3 regions of the Ectobacillus sp. JY-23 genome follow, and region 2 is predicted to be linked to each of the others. Evidence: predicted binding sites of a transcription regulator. Region 2 holds the regulator's gene; each other region holds the start of a gene.

Region 1 (7,504 bases), 690 kb from region 2:
CTACATCTAATACATCAATATGACCGGATACAAATGAATCCAGATTGATTGCGATATTATCTGCTTTTATACCCTTTACAGATTGAAATACTTTACCCATTGTCTCGCGCAGCAGTTCTGTTGTATAAGTATCAGCGTTGCCAAGACCAGCGAATACGTATCGCTTTACATCCCCTTGCCCAAGTGCATGTATTTTAGATACAGACTTCTTTCTAGCAGAGATATCACCTTCTGCTACAAGCGTACTTACTTGTCCATTTAAACCGAATTCTAGCTCTGTTGTTCCTTCAAAAATACCAATGATGGCAACCTCATGTGCACCTAATTGTTCTTGTATATGAAACATCCTAACACCTCCAAGTATATGTTTTTATTATAGCTGTATTTGTTGAAAAATGCGAAGATTCCGTGCAATATAAATAGCTCGGACAATTTGCCCGAGCTATTTTTGATATTGTCGGCGGAACACCTGCATCGCCTTATCTTCGTTGAGGCGGTTCATATCTTCTTCTGTTAACTTCCCATTTCCCATCTTAACCACATATACTTTTAATTCTTTTTTCCCCCACTGCTTATATACATCCTGCACCGTTTCATAGTATAAGTCCAACGAGTTTCCTTTAATAGCTCCACCTTTGTCCGCCACAACACCGTAACCATAATCTGGAATAAACAAAACAGTTCCAATTGGAAACACGTTAAGATCTGCAGCAATAGTAGAATATAAGTCCCGCTTTACGCGAACACCAGAATAAGTAATGCCGTATTGCGGGTGATTCGGCCGTTTTCCTGTTGATTCTACACCTGCTGTATAGCCCGTTGCCTTTACCATCACTGAAGGATATTTTTGATCCCAATCTTCAAATTCTTCTAGCGTAGTTGATGGTATCTCCTCAGCTTTTACGCTTGCGACAGATTGACTTGTTTTTTTAACAAAGTTCTCTACGCGCAACCCAGTAATTGCAAACACAGTAACAGCAAGCGCACAAAGAAATGCACTCGTCATCAACAAGCGAATCGCAACTTTTCGTATTGTCATGCTTATTTCAACACTCCTTTACGACTAGTGTTGGCCATGACAATCATTTTTATGCGACAAACTCTCTCTTTTTCATCCTTTTGTATCTGAGGTTAAGACCAACTTAGCAGTCCTATCGGCCAAGTTCTCTCTCCTATCGGCCGAATTCTTTCTTCTATCGGCCAAGTTCACACTCTATCGGACAAATTCAACTTTTATCAGAAGTCTCTACAGCTGATTATAGAAAAAACCTCGCGGCAGCGAGGTTTAGAACATTTGATATCCTTTTTGACGAAGTGTCTTAATAATGATGCCGGAAAGAATAGCTCCGACTAAACCGGTTGTTAGAATAATCATGTCTGCTTGACCTAGGGATGTGGCATGTTCTGTTAAAGAAGCAAATGCCTCTGACGGATTATTGATATAATCAAAAGTACTGACCTTATCAATAATAGCAACGCAAATAAGCGGATACAGGATTGCCATAATCCATGTTTTACGTAAGATCATATTTAACAAAAAGCCAATCCCGAAAAATAATACAAAAAACAACATCATTGAAATGAACAGTACTGGAATACTCATGTATTTCTCCCCTTTTTCCCTCTTGCTGTCTTAAGTGTACAAAACGCGCGCAAGGTCGTCAATTTCTGTTTTCAGGAAGAAATACATGATAGGCTGTATATCCGAAATGAGCTCCTGGGTCCACATCTTTTCGTAACGGAAAAGATTGTTGGGAAATACTTTGAACCAAATAACGTAATAACACCGAAGCCGTTTCATCATTCGCAAACTGGTATGGGTGTAGAAACTGAGCATCCTCTAGCTCATCGCTTTTTATTACAATGCGTTCATGCAGTGGCGCTAAACTAAAAATAATCATGTTATCGCTGATTTCATTTCTAATCACGCCAGACCGAATCCCAATCACACCTTTAACCTCTGTATGTATCCCTGTTTCCTCTAGAACTTCACGCTGCACCGCTTGATCAAGCGTTTCCCCTTCATCAACAAAACCAGCCGGAAGTGACCATACGCCCTTTAACCCCCCATAGCTCTTTTTCACCACAAGCCATTTCCCATCTGCTGTTATGACTAAACCGCTCACGCCTAGCCAAACCTTACCTCGTTTGCTCATGTTCCCCCGCTCCTTCGTTCTGACTTACAGTTAAAGTTCGTTGTTGATTGCGTTTGCTTTCGGGAGCAGTGCTTTTCCCGTAGGATTCTCACCAATCAACAAGTGCCGATTAGCAGCATCAGATTTTAACACAGCCTACATTTAAAAAAAGAGCAAAAGCGCACCGGCTTTTGCTCATCTTATCTTAAAAGAACTTTAATTTACCTTTTTTCAATACTAATAATGGACCGCCTAGTAGGAACAAGTAACGGTTGTCGATTACTTTTTTCATGAAAGCAGCTTGCCATCCGACAATCTTTCTGCCCATTACAACACCGATACCATCATCGTGACCAAGTGAACATACGGAACCTTTGTTATCGAATGTAAACTTCTTCATTTCACCTTTGCCGCGTACCATAACTGCAATGTTTTGCGCAATTGTGTAACCTTCTTGAATTGCGATTTGCGCAGTTGGCGGGTAAGGACGATCATTTTCAGGGTTAAAAATTAATGCCGCGTCACCAACGATAAATACATCATCATGACCAGGTGCGCGCATGTACTCATCAACTTTGATACGACCGCGCATTGCTTCAAAGCCAGATTGCTCAACAAGTGCGTTACCGCGTACACCTGCTGCCCATACAACTGTTGCTGCTTTGATTTCTTCTACTTCTTCACCTTGTGCTACGATAATGCCTTCTTCTGTAGCTTCTTTAATCGCTGTGCCGATGCGGAATTCCACGCCGCGCTTTTCTAAAAACTTCACTGCATATTCAACAAGCTCAGGATCAAATCCAGGCAATACTGTTGGTGCAGCCTCTACGCAAATAATGCGCACTTTTTCACGAGGTACATCATACTCAGCTACAAGCTCAGGAACACGATTCGCAAGCTCGGCTAAGAATTCAATACCTGTAAAACCAGCACCGCCAACTACAACTGTTAATAGGTCATCGCGTTTTTGTGTTGGATATAGAGAGAACATATACTCAATATGGTCGCGAATTTGACGCGCGCCGTTAATGTTAGCGATAGAAAACGCATGCTCCTTCAAGCCTTTGATGCCGAATGTTTCGGATTCAAAACCAAGGCCCACTACAAGATAATCGTACTCAAGCTCACCGTTATGAAGAATAACACGCTTTTCAGCAGACTTAATTTCTACAACTGTATCTTGTACGAAGTTTACTTTGCTAGAATCAATTACATCTTTAATTTCAAGACGCGTTTTATCATGGTGCAATGTACCTGCCGCATTCTCATGCAACCATGTTGTTTGGTAGTGATAGCTGTTATTGTTTACAAGCGTAATTTCCGCTTCGCTTACAGACAGCATTTTTTGGAGGCGGACAGTGGTAATCATACCGCCGTACCCGGCACCAAGAATAACTATTTTCGGCTTTCTCACCCTAATCACAATCCTTCTCTATAAAATAAGTATGCAATATAATTAGTAGTCGAACTTTGTCGACAATTCACAAAAAAGTAAAAAATTTGTCACAAAAACGAAACATACACCTACATTATATTATGCTTTTTCCAGCCATTTTTCAAGTGCAGTTATTCACATAATCCGTAACGAATTTATTGAAAGTGCTTTCTTTTTCTATTTGGCATTTATTTTTTGTTGTTTCATTGAATATATACAGTAGAAGTCTTGGAATACAGTCTTTTTCTAAGTTTTTTTCATGAAATTATGGTATGATTTTTTGTGAGCAGTTTCACTTGTATGACGTACATTGAGAACTATTACAATTTGATTTGGAGGGAGATCGCTTTGACAGAACAAAAGGTATACGATATCACCATTATCGGCGGAGGACCAACAGGATTGTTCACAGCCTTCTACGGAGGGATGAGACAAGCAAGCGTGAAAATCATTGAAAGTCTACCGCAGCTTGGCGGTCAGCTTTCCGCGCTATATCCTGAAAAATACATCTACGACGTGGCCGGCTTTCCAAAGGTTCGCGCACAAGAGCTGATAAATAATTTAAAAGAACAAATGAGCAAATTCGAGCCGACAGTTTGCTTAGAAGAGGCTGTACAAACCATTGAAAAGCAAGCAGACGGCGTATTTAAGCTTGTGACAAATAAAGATACACATTATTCCAAAACAGTCATTATTACAGCTGGAAACGGTGCATTCCAGCCACGCCGCTTGGAGCTTGAGAACGTAGAACGATACGAAAAGAAAAACTTACACTATTTCGTAGACGATATGAACAAGTTTGCCGGCAAACGCGTTGTTGTATTTGGCGGCGGCGATTCTGCAGTAGACTGGGCGCTTATGCTTGAACCGATTGCTGAACAGGTTACACTTATCCATCGCCGCGATAAATTCCGCGCGCATGAGCATAGCGTTGAGCTACTGATGAATTCACGCGTGGATATTAAAACACCTTACGTACCAGCAGAATTAATCGGTGACGACAACATTAAGCAAGTTGTGATTCAAGAAGTAAAAACAGAAGAAAAGGTCGTTCTGGATGTAGACGATGTAATCGTCAACTACGGCTTTGTTTCTTCTTTGGGACCAATTAAAGATTGGGGCTTAACAATTGAGAAAAACAACATTGTAGTAAACTCCAAAATGGAAACCAATATCCCGGGCATTTACGCAGCTGGTGACATTTGTACGTATGACGGAAAAGTAAAGCTCATCGCGTCCGGCTTCGGTGAAGCACCGACTGCTGTAAATAACGCGAAGGCTTACATTGACCCAAAAGCAAGAGTACAGCCATTGCACAGTACAAGCCTATTTTAAGAAGAGCCGAAATCGGCTCTTTTTTTGTATAGGTTGTGTTAGCGTTCTCTGTTAATTTTGTTTGCTTTCCTCGGGTAGCCAGGGAATCTCCCCCGTCCCCTCCACTTAACAAGTGCCGATGATTCAACACAGCCTTTGTATAAAAAATCCCTTGTACAACTCGCGCCGCATTGTCTACAATGAGAAAAGGGTATCAAAATTGGAACAAGTTGTCATACTGTACATAGATTGAACCCGTATTCTAAAGCAAGGAGATTATATGATGGAAAATATCAGGCAATCTCACATAATAGCGGCTTCGAGCAAAAGTACCTCGTTGTTTCGCAACAGCAACTTTCTGTACTTATGGAGCGCTACCTTATTTTCAAGCTTCGCGCTCGCGCTATTCACATTTTCCCAAACATGGTATATCGTCAACACCTTAAATTTGCAAGCTTCACTCGGTCTTGTACTGCTTGCCTCGAGTGTCCCAAGACTTGTATTTATGATTGTAGGCGGTGCAGCTGCAGATAAGTTTCCCAAAAAGAATATTATGTTCGTATCAAATGTGATTCGGATTGTGCTCGTGAGTATTTTATTACTTTGGCTTGTCGCAGGTGACGTTACCTTATACACACTTGCAATCTTTGCGCTCTGTTTCGGACTGGCAGATGCTTTCTTTTGGTCAGCAGATGGTTCTATTTTACCGGAGCTCGTGGCAAAGCATCGCTTAACACAGGCTAACTCCATTACACAAATGACAAATCAATCTTCACTTATTTTAGGACCTGTTTTAGCTGGTTTTTTACTGAAGGTCACCAGCTATGAAGCTGTATTTGCGTTAGCAATTGTTCTTCTCGTCGCTGCAGCGTTTCTTGTACACCACATTAAAAGCGGGACTAAACAGGAAATGCGTAACGGGTCCATGCTTACTTCTATGAAGGAAGGAATCTTATACGTTAAGCAATCACCGTTTTTAACGACTCTGCTCATCTGCAGCGCATTTTTAAATCTGTTTCTCATTGGTCCCATGCAGGTCGGTTTTCCAATTTTCGTAAAAAACGTACTTCATGGTGATTCGGTGTTATTCAGCTATTTAGAAGGATCAGTAGGTGGAGGGATGGCGATTGGCGCCATTACAGTCGGTCTGTTGAATATTCAGCGCAGCCGCGGCCTTTTTTGTATCATCATGCTGTTTTTATCGGGCATTGCATTTTTCTTTATTACACAAAGCGATGTGGTGTGGCAAGCACTTCTCGCAGGCGGCCTATTCGGTATAGCGCTCGCTATGGCGGCACTTCCTTTGATGGCTGTCATCCAATCTACAGTAAAAGAAGAGATGATGGGACGCGTGATGAGCTTGATGATGCTTTCTTCAATGGGACTTATCCCACTTTCCTATGCTGCTACCTCCATGCTGCTCACGTTTGGCATACCAATTGTCGTTATTTTAAAAAGCGGCGCCATCGCCATCGTTTTATTTGCACTGTTTGTCGCCCTGCGCGTACCGACAGTAAGAAATTTCAACTAAAAAGGAAGAGCAGCCGCTCTTCCTTTTTCTTCTATTAGTTCACTGTAAGTGCTTTTAAGCTAACACTGTTCCGGTGTTCCTTGATTTGTCGCAGTGCGGAAGGATGAACCACAGCCGCATGTTGCGATTGCATTCGGATTATCGATGGTAAATCCACCACCAAGCATGGATTGCTTGTAATCAATCTTTACACCTTGTAAAACAGGGGCGTCTTGTTTATCAATGATAAACTTTACACCATGGAACGTCAAAATCTCATCGTTTTCACTAGCTTCTGGTTCAAAGCCAAGACCGTAGGAAAGACCACTGCAGCCGCCGCCTTTTACCGCGAGGCGTACAAATTGCTCACCTTCGTCAGCTTGCTTAATCATATCCTGAATTTGCAATGCCGCTTGCTCTGTTACTACAATCATTGTCACACTTCCTTTCCTATATCAATTACGTATCGCGTACACATCACATACTATCCTGTTTATTATAACGCTTTGCACATACTTGCTCAAATTCGCAGTCTCAGTATTGATAGACACCGGTACAAATCACTTCGGCAGGGCCTTTCATCATAACCTCTCCAGATTCTGTCCAGGTGATAAACAAATCACCGCCCGCTAAATGCACTGTAATTTCTTTACCTCTTTGCATATGTCCCTTTAAAATCGCAGCCACTACAGCAGCACAAGCACCCGTGCCACATGCCTGCGTCACACCCGATCCGCGCTCCCATACACGAAAATGCATGGATGTCTCATTCAGCACTTTCACAAACTCTACATTTACCCCTTCTGGAAACATCTGATGTTTTTCTAAAATCGGGCCAAGTGTTGTAAGCGGCGCAGCCTCGATATCATCTACAAATAATACAACATGCGGATTTCCCATTGACACAGGCGTTAGTGCATAGGTTTTATCCGCAAATGTAAACGTCTCTGCGTCACCATACATAGGAAGATCCGTTCGGCGTAAGCGCGGCTGTCCCATATTAATTGTTACGTATTCTACTAGCGCATCTTTGACAGTAACCTCAGCCGTCACCGGACCCGAGATGGTATCAATTTGAAACACAGGCTCTTGTACCAGTTTATGTTCAAA
Region 2 (7,504 bases):
AAATATAGCTTCAGCATCCTCCTGTATGTATGGTCTCAAAATAAGACGCTCTGTTTCAATTTTTGCATCAATAAACATAGCTATACCTCCGAACTATATATTGCAGTTACGCTGCTAGTATTTACCACTACCTTTTTTAGAGTAAGTAATGTATTATCTAAAATTTTCATTCCTTAAATATTTGTTAAAAAAGTCTACACCCCCTAAAATATACCATTAAAATTACTAAAAATATACATTTAATCGCAATCTTTACAACTAATTTCAAATCTTAGGATGATGAGGTATTTCAAGAACTCAAGTTAGCAAATGCCCTTCTTGATCGTATTTTACATCACCAACTGTAAACATGTCTGATCCTGAAAGAATATGAGTGGTTTTATACATAATCTAGTTGACATTTATAATGGGGCGGTGTCTTTTATATTTGTACGAATGTAAATTGCAGGGATTAACAATCTTGCGGGGCACCTAACCTTAGGTTTTCTCTCTCTCGTGGTCCACGACACGCTCTTGCGGGACACCTCACCTCAGGTTTTCTCTCTCTCGTGGTCCGCGAGGCGTTCTTGCGGGACACCTCACCTCAGGTTTTCTCTCTCTCGTGATCCGCGAGCCTAGAATTATACCAGTATTAAGAATAAAACGCATATTTGTTTAAAGGTTGCAAAGTTAGCTTTCTATCTAGCACATTGCGGATAACTCTCTTTGAATTGATTCCACACCACTCCCTCATCCGACGGTTTGTCACCTTCTCGTTTGGAAACAGAAACATAAACTCATCCACTGCACGCTCGATAGCAAGTGACTTTTCTTCTCTATGTCCGCAAGTTGCACACGTTACGTACCTGCCCAGTGATATCGGATATAATTTACAACACTCGGGACAGACTAGTCCCTTGTCTAACTTGTCATACGTGTAATCTGGAGCTGAAATTATCGTCTTTGTGTTTTCATGAATTTCAATTAACTTGTTTCCAAGCTCTAATTCCTGATTTGTTATTTGTGCTGGCATTGCAAGTTTTTGAAGTAATTTAGGAAGTTGTGGATACATGGTAATGGGAGTATTTTTCGGAGCTCCATACAGTATAAATGTAGGATTGATAAAGATTAAATGGGGTTCCACGTGATAGGTAAGTCGGTGTTGCTGTAGTAATCGTTTAAATTGCGAGGTGGTTTTTCGAAGTTGATTGATTGGATTATTTATCTCTTGCTGAGACCCAGAGAACCAGATTTCTCCTTCAATGTAATACTCGTTCTCTAGGTTTTTCACCTCAAACAGATGAATCGTATTTCTCTGTATAAACAGGGAATCAATTTGAAAAACAGAATTCAAATGCTCAAGCAGTAAATCAGGCAAAACTACTGCATTCTCTGCAACCGGATTAATCCAATCATCGAATTGTTTCTCTCCTTCAAACCCCTTTCGATATGCACGGTATGTCCTTCCTTCTTCCTCCGTCAGTTCTCTTCTAGCATATAGCGATGATGCAAACTTAAGATTTCGTGGAATACCCCTCTGTTTTAAAATCAATATACACCACTCCTCTTTTTTGAGTATACGCATGGTAGATTCGATACACAAAAAGCAATTTCCTTTATTTTAGAAAGTACTTTTATTTATTAGTTGGTTACTTCCCAGTCTCTTTGTGACCTGCAAGGCACTCTTGCAGGTCACCTAACTCTGAATTTCCGGTCTCTCGTGTCCCACGACACGCTCTTGTGGGACACCTAACCTCTCTTTTTCTTTCTCTCGTGCCCCGCGACACGCTCTTGTGGGACACCTAATCCCACTTTTCCCTTCTCTCCTGCTCCGCAACATGCTCTTGCGGGACACTTAAACTCAACCTTCACTCTCTACTGCCTCACGAGACGATCATGCGGAACAACTAATAAACCTGAACCTAAAAAACCCTCACTCAGAGTAATCTCTAAGTGAGGGTTTATGCAACAAGCTGCGGATATAAGGCTAAATGCCTTACATCATGCCGCCCATTCCACCCATGCCGCCCATGTCAGGCATTGCAGGAGCGTTTGGCTCTGGCTTGTCAGCTACTACAGCTTCTGTAGTTAGGAACATAGCCGCTACGGATGCTGCGTTTTGAAGTGCGGAACGAGTTACTTTTGTTGGGTCTACGATACCAGACTCAAGCATGTTTACCCACTCGCCAGTTGCAGCGTTGAAGCCTGTGCCAACTGCTTCGTGTTTTAGGCGCTCAACAACAACAGATCCTTCTAGACCAGCGTTGATTGCGATTTGACGAACTGGCTCTTCAAGTGCGCGCAATACGATGTTCACACCTGTTGCCTCGTCGCCAGTAGCTTCGATAGAAGCAACTTTGTTGTATACGTTCATAAGCGCAGTACCACCACCTGCAACGATACCTTCTTCAACCGCTGCACGAGTAGAGTTCAATGCGTCTTCGATGCGAAGCTTGCGCTCTTTTAGTTCTGTTTCAGTCGCAGCACCAACTTTAATTACCGCTACGCCGCCAGCTAATTTCGCAAGGCGCTCTTGTAATTTTTCACGATCAAATTCAGAAGTTGTTTCTTCTAATTGAGAACGGATTTGGTTAATGCGAGCTTCAATTGCATCAGCGCTTCCAGCACCTTCAACAATTGTTGTGTTTTCTTTTGTAACCACGATCTTAGCAGCGCGGCCAAGAGAGTTAAGAGTTGCAGATTTTAGGTCACGGCCAAGCTCTTCTGTAATCACTTCGCCACCTGTAAGAGCTGCGATATCTTCAAGCATTGCTTTACGACGGTCACCGAAGCCTGGTGCTTTAACAGCAACTACGTTGAATGTACCGCGAAGCTTGTTCACTACTAGTGTAGCTAATGCTTCACCTTCTACATCCTCAGCAATGATTAATAGAGGGCGGCCTTGTTGTACCACTTGCTCTAGTACTGGAAGGATTTCTTGAATGCTTGCAACCTTCTTATCTGTGATAAGAACGTATGCATTGTCAAGAACTGCTTCCATTTTGTCAGAGTTTGTAATCATATATGGAGATGCATATCCACGATCGAATTGCATACCTTCTACAACGTCAAGCTCAGTTGTGAAGCCTTTGGATTCTTCTAGTGTGATAACACCATCGTTACCAACACGCTCCATTGCTTCTGCAATCAATTGACCTACTTCTTCGTCAGCCGCAGAGATTGCTGCTACTTGTGCGATAGAAGCTTTGCCTTCAATTGGCTTAGAGATTGCTTTTAATTCTTCCACAGCTGCTACTACAGCTTTTTCGATACCTTTGCGAAGACCCATTGGGTTTGCGCCAGCTGTTACGTTTTTCAAGCCTTCACGAATCATTGCTTGTGCAAGTACAGTTGCAGTTGTTGTACCATCACCAGCTACATCGTTTGTTTTGCTAGCAACTTCTGCAACAAGCTTTGCGCCCATGTTTTCGAATGCATCTTCAAGTTCGATTTCTTTTGCAATTGTGACACCGTCATTTGTAATAAGAGGAGAACCAAACTTCTTCTCTAGTACAACATTACGTCCTTTAGGACCAAGTGTAACCTTTACTGCATTTGCAAGAGTATCTACCCCGCGAAGCATTGCACGACGAGCATCTTCACTGAACTTAATATCCTTTGCCATGTTTCATTACCTCCCTGGTTTTTTGGTATTTATAAATTAGCCTACGATAGCCAAAATGTCACTTTCACGTAAGATTAAGTATTCGGAACCTTCGTATTTTACTTCTGTACCGGAATACTTTGAGAAGATAATACGGTCACCCACAGCTACTTCTAAAGCTACGCGCTCTCCATTTTCAAGCACGCGTCCTGTGCCAACTGCCACTACCTTGCCTTCTTGCGGCTTTTCCTTTGCAGTGTCCGGTAAAACGATACCGCTTGCAGTTTTTTCTTCTGCTTGAACAAGCTCAATTACAACGCGATCACCTAATGGCTTTAGCATGAAAATAACCTCCTCAATTCATATGTAGATTCTGATTATTAGCACTCGATATCATTGAGTGCTAATACACTTATTATAATAATGAATCTGATTTTGTTTTGCAAGTAAAAACATACAATTTTTTTCACACGACCAGCTGTTATTTCTTTTTTAATAGAAGCGTGTAAAGTCCCGTTCCCCCTAACAACTTATATTGCCCGTTCTTCTCTTCCATTTAAAAACACGTGCTGTATTTTGAACCCGTTATAGTATATCCAAAACCATTCGAGACATTCTTTTCGTTATTTTTTTAGCTGCTGTGTTACAATAAAATACATACCACACGTTCATTTCTCTAAAAAAAGCAAATGTCCTTTTAAAACGAGCAAATTTAAGAAAGAAAAGGAGACATAATCATTGAAGAAACGTTATTGGTGGGTTATTTTTACATATGTACTTATGCAATTTTCAAGTATTGTCGGTATTCCCCTTTTGGAAATGACTGGTCAATATGACCGCTACACAGGTAATACAAAGCTACAAATGCTTGTCGGACACTGGGGTATTATTAGCTTTGCGGTAGCTTTACTTATTATTGTTTTACTCGTAAAAAATGATCCTGACTTCCCGCGTCATGAAAAGGCGGCACCCGGGAAAACCTTTATGTGGATGGTCTTGGGCGTATTTTTGGCTTATACCGCACAGATTGTGGCGGCAACTATTGAGATGAACTTATTAGGAATTGAGCCCGGTTCAGATAACACAAAGGCTCTGGTCGAAATTGCCGAGCTAACACCTTGGTTTATTATTGTTACATCCATTATTGCACCGATTTTAGAAGAGATTGTTTTTAGAAAGATACTCTTTGGTGCACTCTATAAACGATTTAACTTTTTTATCGCAGCAATTATCAGCTCGCTCATATTCGCTGCCGTGCATGGGGAGTTTTCTCACCTATTAATTTATACAGCGATGGGATTGGTATTTGCCTTCTTGTACGCACATACGAAGCGCATTATCGTACCGATTGCGGCGCACGTGATGATGAATACAATTGTAGTATTGATTAATATTGTGTTTAAGGACAATTTAGAGCGCATTATGCGCGAAGCAGAGAAGATGCAATTTATTTTTGGAGGATTTTAAAAGATGCAACGATCACCTTTGTTTATGGCAACTTTGTACTTTATATTAGGCAGCATCTTTACATATTTAGCTGTTACAAGCGTACAAGATACAATTTGGAACTTTTACACACTATTACTTGTGGCAATGGCTACATTTGACTTTGGCCTTGCTCTTCGGCTAGTTATTTATATGAGCCGCAAAAAATAAAAGCTCTGCGCACTACGCGCGGAGCTTTTATTTTGGATAGTTCTTCAAAAAGTAAACGAGCGTTTGCAGCTCTACGGCTAAATCAATATGATGAATGCGGATATGTGCCGGTACATCAATACGTGCTGGTGTAAAATTTAGAATACCTTCAATGCCTGTCTTGGCAAGCCTGTCAGCAACAGATTGCGCGACTCCTGCAGGAACTGTTAGAATAGCCACTTTGACGTTATCAGGCAGCTTTGTCTCGAGATGATCTAAATGATAGACAGGAATTTCACCAATTTGTTTGCCGACTTTATTTTCATCCACATCGAACGCAATTTCAATTTTTGTGTTATTGTTCTTTGTAAAGTTATAATGTAAGAAAGCGGTTCCTAAATTTCCTACCCCGATTAAGGCTACACGCGTGATATCCTCTTGATCTAATGTTTGGCTAAAGAAAGAAAGAAGATAGTTTACGTTATACCCATATCCTTTTTTCCCGAGTGCACCAAAGTAGGAAAAGTCTCTTCGAATCGTAGCCGAATCTACTTTTACAGCTTCACTAAGCTCAGCAGATGAAACGCGTTGCTTTCCTGATAGAGATAAGTTTTTAATGAAGCGATAATATAATGGCAGCCGCTTGGCAGTTGCATGCGGGATTTTAGGTTGGTCCATTATTTGCACCCCTTTTCTATTTATATGAATCAAGATGGGCTACAATCCTATTGATTGAGAAGTTTCCCTGTATAATGAGATATAGGTATCCAATGCAGTATGGTAGACTATATCTGATATGCATATCGAGACACCCATGCATGTTAATAGAGCCTTTCTCTACAACATTTGCTGTTTCTATTTATATTGTATAGAACGCACTATAACTATTTTAACTATACACTATCTTCGACATAGTTGAAAAATATAAGTTTCCAGAAAATTTGAGGTGAGATGGAATGATTTTATTACAGGTAAACGGATTAACAAAGTCATTTGGTGCGGACATTGTTTTATCTAATATCAAGCTCGAGGTACAATCGCGAGAGCGCGTCGCTTTGGTAGGACGAAATGGTGCGGGCAAATCAACTTTATTAAAGATTATTGCAGGTGAAATGTCATATACCAGCGGCGAAATTATTAAATCAAAAGATGTGACAATTGGATATTTAGCACAAAATACCGGCCTAGAAACGTCGGCTACAATAGGAGAAGAAATGCGTACTGTATTTGCGCATCTGCAGTATATGGAACAATCTCTCCGAAAGCTAGAGCAGCTGATGGGCCAGGAAGAAATTTTTACAGATACCGTCCGCTATGAAAAACTGTTGGCTGAGTATGATCGGTTGCAGCAAGATTATAAAGATCAAGGCGGTTATCAATACGAAGCCGATATTCGCTCTATTTTAACAGGACTTGGCTTTCCTCAGGAAACACATAGCATCAGCATCTCAACGTTGAGCGGTGGGCAAAAAACACGCCTTGCACTCGGTAAAATGTTATTAACAAAGCCTGATCTTCTCATTTTGGACGAGCCGACCAATCATTTGGATATTGAAACACTTTCTTGGCTTGAGCAATATCTCCAAGGCTACCCAGGTGCAATTTTAATCGTTTCACATGACCGTTACTTCTTAGATCGTATCGTCACACAAGTATATGAAATCTCTAACACACAAAGCAAACGGTACGTAGGAAATTACAGCAAATACTTAGAACAAAAAGCGGCTTGGTACGAGTCTGAAATGAAACGTTTTGAAAAGCAGCAAGATGAGATTGCCAAACTGCAAGACTTCGTGCAGCGAAATATTGCCAGGGCCTCTACTACAAAGCGCGCCCAAAGTCGACGAAAGCAACTAGAACGAATGGAAGTATTAGATAAGCCTCTGGGCGATGAAAAATCTGCTTCTTTCCACTTTGACATTGAACGCCAGAGCGGCAATGATGTGCTGCAAGTAAAAGATGTAGCGGTTGGTTACAATGGAAACACGGTGATTCAAAATATTACCTTGCTGCTTACACGAGGAGACAGCGCCGCTTTAGTAGGTCCAAATGGAATCGGGAAGTCAACACTTCTAAAAGCACTCACACAAAAGCTTGATCCTATCAGCGGGACTATTTCCTATGGATCTAATGTATCCATCGGCTATTATGATCAGCAACAGGCTGAGCTTACTTCCTCTAAGCGTGTCCTAGATGAGCTATGGGATGAGTTTCCACTGCAGCCGGAAAAGGAAATACGTACTGTACTAGGGAACTTCTTGTTTTCAGGGGACGATGTGTTAAAGC
Region 3 (7,504 bases), 1.6 Mb from region 2:
ATTTCACGTCTTATATAAATTTTTGAAATGTACGACCAGAGTTTGTAGTTTCCTAGGATAGAAGATGATAAAATGATAGTGTAAAAAAATGCACTATAATGTATGAGGCCAAAGGGGTGTAGTAAATGATGAATCAACTTTCTTGGAAAGTTGGAGGGCAACAAGGTGAAGGGATTGAAAGTACCGGCGAAATTTTCTGCATGGCTTTAAATAGGCTTGGATATTACCTGTATGGCTATCGCCACTTTTCTTCCCGTATTAAAGGCGGACACACTAATAATAAAATTCGTGTCAGCACAACTGAAGTTCGTTCTGTATCCGATGACTTGGATATTCTTGTTGCGTTTGATCAGGAAACAATTGACTTAAACTTCCATGAGCTTCGAGATGGCGGTATTGTAATTGCGGATGCAAAATTCTCTCCAACAATCCCGGCTAGCACAAGCGTGCAACTATATGCGGTGCCATTTACAGAAATTGCAACAGAACTTGGCACATCTTTAATGAAAAACATGGTGGCTGTAGGTGCGTCTTGTGCAGTACTCGGACTAGATGAATCAGTCTATTTAGAAGTTGTTGAAGAGATATTTGGAAGAAAAGGGAAACAAATTGTAGAAAAGAACATGGAGGCAATTCGCCGCGGTTCACAACACATGAAAGATTTACTTGGTCCGCAAGTAAATATGATGCAGCTTGAACCAGCAAGTGGCCAAAAACGCTTATTTATGATTGGTAACGATGCGATTGCTTTTGGTGCGGTAGCAGGCGGTGCTCGTTTTATGGCGGCTTATCCTATTACACCAGCATCGGAAATCATGGAATATTTGATTAAAAAGTTGCCAAAGGTGGGCGGTACTGTTATTCAAACGGAAGATGAAATTGCTGCGTGTACAATGGCAATTGGCGCTAACTACGGAGGCGTGCGTTCCTTGACTGCATCAGCTGGACCTGGTTTGTCCCTTATGATGGAAGCAATCGGTTTATCAGGTATCACAGAAACACCGCTTGTCATTGTCGATACACAACGTGGGGGCCCAAGTACGGGACTTCCTACAAAGCAAGAACAATCAGATTTAATGGCTATGATATACGGTACACATGGTGAGATTCCTAAGGTTGTTATGGCGCCAAGTACGGTCGAAGAAGCTTTTTATGATACAATTGAGGCGTTTAACATTGCTGAGGAATATCAAGTCCCTGTTATTGTAATGACAGACTTACAGCTTTCACTTGGAAAGCAAACAGTGCCACCGCTGGACTTTAGTAAAGTGGAAGTTCGTCGCGGTAAACTCTTGTTGGATGAGCAACCGCCTATTGAAAATAAGGAGTATTTCCAGCGTTATGCAGTAACAGATGATGGTGTTTCCCCTCGTGTTGTACCTGGCGTAAAAAATGGTATTCATCACGTAACTGGTGTAGAGCACGCAGAAACAGGAAAGCCGTCTGAATCACCTGAAAATCGAATTGCGCAAATGGATAAACGTATGCGCAAGATCGAAGGAATGAAGTTTAATATACCTGTTCATATTGCTGCAAAGCATGAAAATCCAGATGTGCTTCTTGTCGGCTTTAACTCAACAAGAGGAGCGATTGAAGAAGCGATGATTCGTCTAGAAAAAGATGGTTTGAAGGTGAATCATGCACATGTTCGTTTGCTTCATCCATTCCCGACAGCTGTACTGCAGCCGCTCGTGAGGGAAGCAAAGCGCGTTGTAGTGGTAGAAAATAATGCAACGGGACAATTAGCTAACATTATGAAAATGAACGTGGGCTACGGTGAAAAAATTTCCAGCCTGTTGAAATATGATGGCAACCCGTTTTTACCAAAAGAAGTTTACAACGAATGCAAAAAAGGAGTTGTATTAAATGGCAACGTTTAAGGATTTCCGAAATAATGTGAAGCCGAACTGGTGCCCGGGTTGCGGTGATTTCTCCGTACAAGCTGCAATTCAGCGTGCCGCTGCGAATGTTGGTTTAGAGCCGGAAGGAATGGCGGTTGTATCAGGAATCGGCTGTTCTGGACGTATCTCCGGCTATATTAACACATATGGCTTCCATGGAATTCATGGCCGCGCATTGCCAATTGCACAAGGTGTAAAAATGGCAAATCGCGATTTGACAGTTATTGCATCAGGTGGTGACGGAGACGGATTTGCGATTGGTATGGGACATACCATTCATGCAATTCGACGCAATATTGACATTACATACATTGTAATGGATAACCAAATTTACGGGTTAACAAAAGGACAAACGTCACCGCGAAGTGAAGTGGGTTTTAAAACAAAGAGTACGCCACAAGGATCGGTTGAACCGGCATTGTCTGTCATGGAAATGGCATTGACAGCTGGTGCGACATTTGTTGCACAAAGCTTTTCAAGCGACCTTAAAGAGCTTACACAATTGATTGAAGAGGGCATTAAGCATAAAGGTTTTTCTCTTATCAATGTGTTTAGTCCATGTGTAACGTACAATAAAGTGAATACGTATGACTGGTTTAAAGAAAACCTGAAGAAGCTTAGTGAAGTAGAAGGATATGATCCATCTAATCGTATGCAGGCTATGCAAACATTAATTGAAAATAATAGCCTTGTAACAGGCTTAATTTATCAAAATAAACAACAGCCTTCCTATCAGGAGCTGATTAAAGGCTACAGTGACAAGCCGCTTGTACATGCTGATTTGAAAATGGATCAAAGCATGTTTGATGAATTGATGGCAGAATTTATGTAACAGAAGAAGTCCTTTCCATGTGAAAGGGCTTTTTCATTTCTGCTTGTTGCGAGTTGTATGAATGTTTTTCTATGGTTATTGTATATAATATAAATCTTATAGAGAATACCTTCGTTAAACGCTGAATCCGCGTGGTTGCTTGCAATAGTAACCTTTTCTTGCGTACAGTAGTGGAATATATGAAGAAATTTTACATCATGCACATTCAAGTTTGTTCATTGTTTCACAAAGTTTTAACATTTACAGCCTTAACCAAAGTCAAAACAATGTTATTCTTATACCAGAACCTGTTATACAAAATTATCACATCCTGTATTAATAAATGGGGGGATTTCATTATGACGAAAGTTCTGGAAAAGGCAGCATCTGCATGGAAAGGTTTCAAAGGCGAAAAGTGGAGAAATGAAATTGATGTACGAGATTTTATATTAAATAATATCACCGTTTACAGCGGCGATGATTCATTTTTGGCCGGCGCAACCAAAGCAACAAACGAACTTTGGAAACAAGTAATGGAATTGACCAAGCAAGAGCGGGAAAACGGTGGCGTGTTGGATATGGATACAAAAATTGTTTCTACAATTACTTCTCATGGACCAGGATATTTGAATAAAGATTTAGAAAAAGTAGTCGGTTTTCAAACAGACAAACCATTTAAACGTTCTCTGCAGCCATTTGGAGGCATTCGTATGGCTGAACAAGCTTGTGAGTCTTACGGTTTCAACGTAGATACAGAAATCAGTCATATTTTTAGTGAATATCGCAAAACACATAATCAGGGTGTATTTGATGCTTATAATGATGAGATGAAAGCGGCTCGTAAGTCCGGTGTTATTACAGGTCTTCCAGATGCTTATGGACGTGGTCGTATTATTGGTGATTATCGCCGCGTGGCATTATATGGAGTAGATCGTCTTATCGAAGAGAAGAAAAAGGATTTACAGCTAACAAGTAAAACGATGAGTGAAGACGTAATACGTCTTCGTGAAGAATTATCCGAACAAATTCGTTCCTTAATTGAATTGCAGAAAATGGCGTCTGCGCATGGTTTTGACATTTCGCAACCGGCAACAAATGCTAAAGAAGCATTTCAATGGTTATACTTTGGATATCTTGCAGCAATTAAAGAACAAAATGGCGCAGCCATGAGTTTGGGACGAACTTCCACTTTCTTAGATATATACATGGAACGCGATATTGAGGAGGGTGTGTTGACAGAAGAAGAAGCACAAGAACTAGTCGATCATTTTGTGATGAAGCTTCGCCTTGTAAAATTTGCAAGAACACCTGATTATAATGAATTGTTCTCCGGTGACCCAACGTGGGTGACGGAATCTATTGGTGGTATTGCTTTGGACGGACGGCCATTAGTAACAAAAAATTCGTTTCGTTTCCTTCATACACTCGACAACTTAGGGCCGGCTCCAGAACCGAACTTGACAGTTCTTTGGTCGCCGCAGCTCCCAGAAGGGTTTAAGAAGTATTGTGCAAAAATGTCCATCAAAACATCTGCAATTCAATATGAAAACGATGAAATTATGCGTCCGGAATATGGCGACGATTATGGCATCGCATGCTGTGTCTCGGCGATGAAAATTGGCAAGCAAATGCAGTTCTTCGGTGCACGTGCGAATTTAGCTAAGGCGCTCTTGTACGCAATTAACGGTGGCAAAGATGAAAAATCAAAAGCGCAGGTAGGACCGGAATTCGCACCGATTACCGCAGAAGTACTAGATTATAACGAAGTCATGCGTAAGTTTGATATGACAATGGAGTGGCTTGCAGAGCTATATATTAACACGTTGAATGTGATTCATTATATGCATGACAAATATAGCTATGAGCGTATCGAAATGGCACTTCATGATACGGAAATCGTTCGTACAATGGCCACTGGTATAGCGGGGCTTTCTGTAGTTGCCGATTCTTTGAGCGCAATTAAATACGCAAAAGTGAAACCGATTCGTGATGAAAACGGCATCGCAGTGGACTTTGAAATCGAAGGTGATTTCCCAAAATACGGAAATAATGATGATCAAGTAGATGCAATCGCAGTCGAGTTGGTAGAACGTTTTATGAAAAAACTGCGCAAGCATAAAACGTATCGCAATTCTGTGCATACGATGTCCATTTTGACAATTACATCTAACGTGGTATATGGAAAGAAAACAGGAAATACACCGGATGGAAGACGTGCAGGTGAACCGTTCGCACCGGGCGCAAACCCGATGCATGGTCGCGATACAAAAGGAGCGTTGGCATCTATGCTTTCTGTTGCGAAGCTACCGTATGAGTATGCACAAGATGGAATTTCAAATACGTTTTCCATCATTCCAAAGGCACTTGGAAAAGAAGAAGAAACACAAGTCAAAAATTTAGTTGCTTTACTGGATGGTTATGCCATCAAACAAGGACATCATTTAAATATAAATGTGTTCAACCGCGATACACTGATGGATGCCATGGAGCATCCAGAACAGTACCCACAGTTAACGATTCGGGTGTCAGGCTATGCGGTAAACTTCATCAAATTAACTCGTGAACAGCAAATCGATGTAATTAACCGCACCATGCATGCCAATATGTAATCATAAGATAAAGCGATCTCTCTGTGTACAGGTGGATCGTTTGTAAGGGGGAACCGCAATGAAAGGACGTATTCATTCCATAGAATCATGCGGAACAGTGGACGGACCTGGAATCCGCTATATCGTGTTTACACAAGGCTGCTTGTTACGATGTCAGTATTGTCACAATGCTGATACATGGGAAATCAACAAAGGAAAAGAAATGACGGTAGAGGAAATTGTGACCGACATGAGGTCTTACATTCCCTTTATGGAAGCATCCGGAGGCGGTATTACCGTAAGCGGAGGGGAGCCCCTTTTACAACTTGATTTTTTGATTGCTATATTTAGGGAATGTAAAAAAATTGGTGTACACACAGCACTCGACTCGTCTGGAGGGTGTTATACGGCAGATCCTGTATTTCAGGAGAAATTAGGTAAGCTGATGGAATATACAGATTTAGTACTTTTGGATATAAAGCACATCGATTCTAAGCGTCATCGTAAATTAACTGGTAAGCCAAATGAACATATTTTACAATTTGCTCGTTATCTATCCAACAAGAAAAAGCCCGTTTGGATTCGTCATGTTCTTGTACCTGGTCTTACAGATGGAGAAGAAGATTTACGTAACTTGCGAGCATTTATTGATACACTTCAAAATGTAGAAAAAGTAGAAGTGTTGCCATATCACCAGCTTGGTGTATATAAATGGGAAGCATTAGGTCATAAGTATCCTTTAAAGGATATACAACCACCTACAGCTGAAACTATCGCCTTTGCCAATCAAATATTAGTAAGTCATTAATTATATACTTGCATAGTATGCAATAGCTCATAAAAAGAGAAAAAGAAGATGTCCTCGATGTTAGGACATCTTTTTTGTGGTCTGTGCTAAAGTTTTCTGTTGCTTTCCACTCCAATCAACCAATAGTTTAGATAAAATGGGGTTATTTAGAAACGAAAGTATGTTTGTGTGTAATTCAAATGTTTTTTATCCTTTTTCCTGAAAAATATGTTAAGCTAATACGTGAAAAAAGTATAATGATTTACCGGCACTGAAAGCGATAACATAAGAAGAGATTGTATATGCAGAAAAGTAGATCTCAACCCGTTTGCGATACGAGTTTAATAGAGAAAGCGCTTTCGTGGTTAGTGTGGTTGCTGTAGACGCCGGCATGAGGAGGGGCTTAACGATATGTCGAGTAAAGCATTGGAATCATTTTTAACAGAAAATTTAGCGGAATTAAAAGATAAAGGCATGTATAATGTCATCGACCCGCTGGAAAGTCCAAATGGCCCAATTATTACAATTGGTGGCAAGGAATACATTAATCTGTCTTCCAATAACTATCTTGGTTTAGCTACAGATAAGCGCTTAAAAGAAGCGGCAACAAAAGCAATTGAAACATACGGTGTGGGTGCCGGAGCTGTTCGTACGATTAATGGTACGCTTGATGTGCACGTTAAGCTTGAAGAAGCAATTGCGGCATTTAAGCATACGGAAGCGGCTGTTGCATATCAGTCTGGATTTAACTGTAATATGGCGGCTATCTCAGCCATTATGGATAAAAATGATGCGATTTTGTCTGATGAACTAAATCATGCATCCATTATTGATGGTTGTCGTTTATCGAGAGCTAAAATCATTGTCTATAAACACTCTGACATGGAAGATTTACGTCAAAAAGCAAAAGAAGCAACGCAAGGTCAATACGGAAAAGTTATGGTGATTACAGATGGTGTGTTCTCCATGGATGGTGATATCGCAAAGCTACCTGAAATTGTAGAAATTGCAGAAGAGTTTGATTTAATCACGTATGTAGATGATGCGCATGGTTCTGGGGTTCTTGGGAAAGGCGCAGGTACAGTAAAACATTTCGGATTGTCTGATAAGGTAGATTTCCAAATCGGTACATTGTCAAAAGCAATCGGTGTTGTCGGCGGATATGTGGCAGGAAAACAAAATCTCATCGATTGGTTAAAGGTTCGCTCTCGCCCATTCCTATTCTCTACTTCGTTAACACCTGCGGATGTGGCAGCTTGTATTGAATCGTTATCTATTATCACAGAAAGCACAGAGCTTCACGATCGCTTATGGGAAAATGGTCGCTACTTAAAACAAGGATTAAAACAGCTTGGCTTCAATATTGGCGATAGTGAAACCCCAATTACGCCATGTATTATTGGCGACGAGGTCCTAA

Evidence for each region. The regulator Rex, encoded in region 2, represses fermentation and respiration genes when NADH is low (regulators of the CRP and FNR family bind a similar motif). The targets are predictions, from matches to a motif close to TTGTGAAATATTTCACAA.
Region 1: yumC (ferredoxin--NADP reductase 2) is a predicted target of Rex. The motif match lies at 3,851-3,868, and genes of this name have one in related genera.
Region 3: pflB (formate C-acetyltransferase) is a predicted target of Rex. The motif match lies at 2,945-2,962, and genes of this name have one in related genera.

The regions. Positions count from the first base shown of each region.
Region 1 is NZ_CP095462.1:1,976,221-1,983,724, forward strand. Features, by position in the region: gene MUG87_RS10300 (leucyl aminopeptidase) at 1-346, opposite strand, end outside; gene MUG87_RS10305 (3D domain-containing protein) at 443-1,039, opposite strand; gene MUG87_RS10310 (YuiB family protein) at 1,286-1,603, opposite strand; gene MUG87_RS10315 (NUDIX hydrolase) at 1,662-2,156, opposite strand; gene MUG87_RS10320 (NAD(P)/FAD-dependent oxidoreductase) at 2,341-3,549, opposite strand; gene yumC (ferredoxin--NADP reductase 2) at 3,871-4,905, shown strand; gene MUG87_RS10330 (MFS transporter) at 5,168-6,415, shown strand; gene MUG87_RS10335 (HesB/IscA family protein) at 6,475-6,828, opposite strand; gene dapF (diaminopimelate epimerase) at 6,929-7,504, opposite strand, start outside.
Region 2 is NZ_CP095462.1:2,669,354-2,676,857, reverse strand. Features, by position in the region: gene MUG87_RS13865 (GNAT family N-acetyltransferase) at 1-78, opposite strand, end outside; gene MUG87_RS13855 (nuclease-related domain-containing protein) at 632-1,531, opposite strand; gene groL (chaperonin GroEL) at 1,976-3,604, opposite strand; gene groES (co-chaperone GroES) at 3,641-3,925, opposite strand; gene MUG87_RS13840 (CPBP family intramembrane glutamic endopeptidase) at 4,322-5,050, shown strand; gene MUG87_RS13835 (YdiK family protein) at 5,054-5,239, shown strand; gene MUG87_RS13830 (redox-sensing transcriptional repressor Rex) at 5,267-5,896, opposite strand; gene MUG87_RS13825 (ABC-F family ATP-binding cassette domain-containing protein) at 6,175-7,504, shown strand, end outside.
Region 3 is NZ_CP095462.1:1,072,975-1,080,478, reverse strand. Features, by position in the region: gene MUG87_RS05620 (dipeptidase) at 1-26, shown strand, start outside; gene MUG87_RS05615 (2-oxoacid:acceptor oxidoreductase subunit alpha) at 126-1,880, shown strand; gene MUG87_RS05610 (2-oxoacid:ferredoxin oxidoreductase subunit beta) at 1,867-2,733, shown strand; gene pflB (formate C-acetyltransferase) at 3,072-5,321, shown strand; gene pflA (pyruvate formate-lyase-activating protein) at 5,380-6,108, shown strand; gene MUG87_RS05595 (glycine C-acetyltransferase) at 6,499-7,504, shown strand, end outside.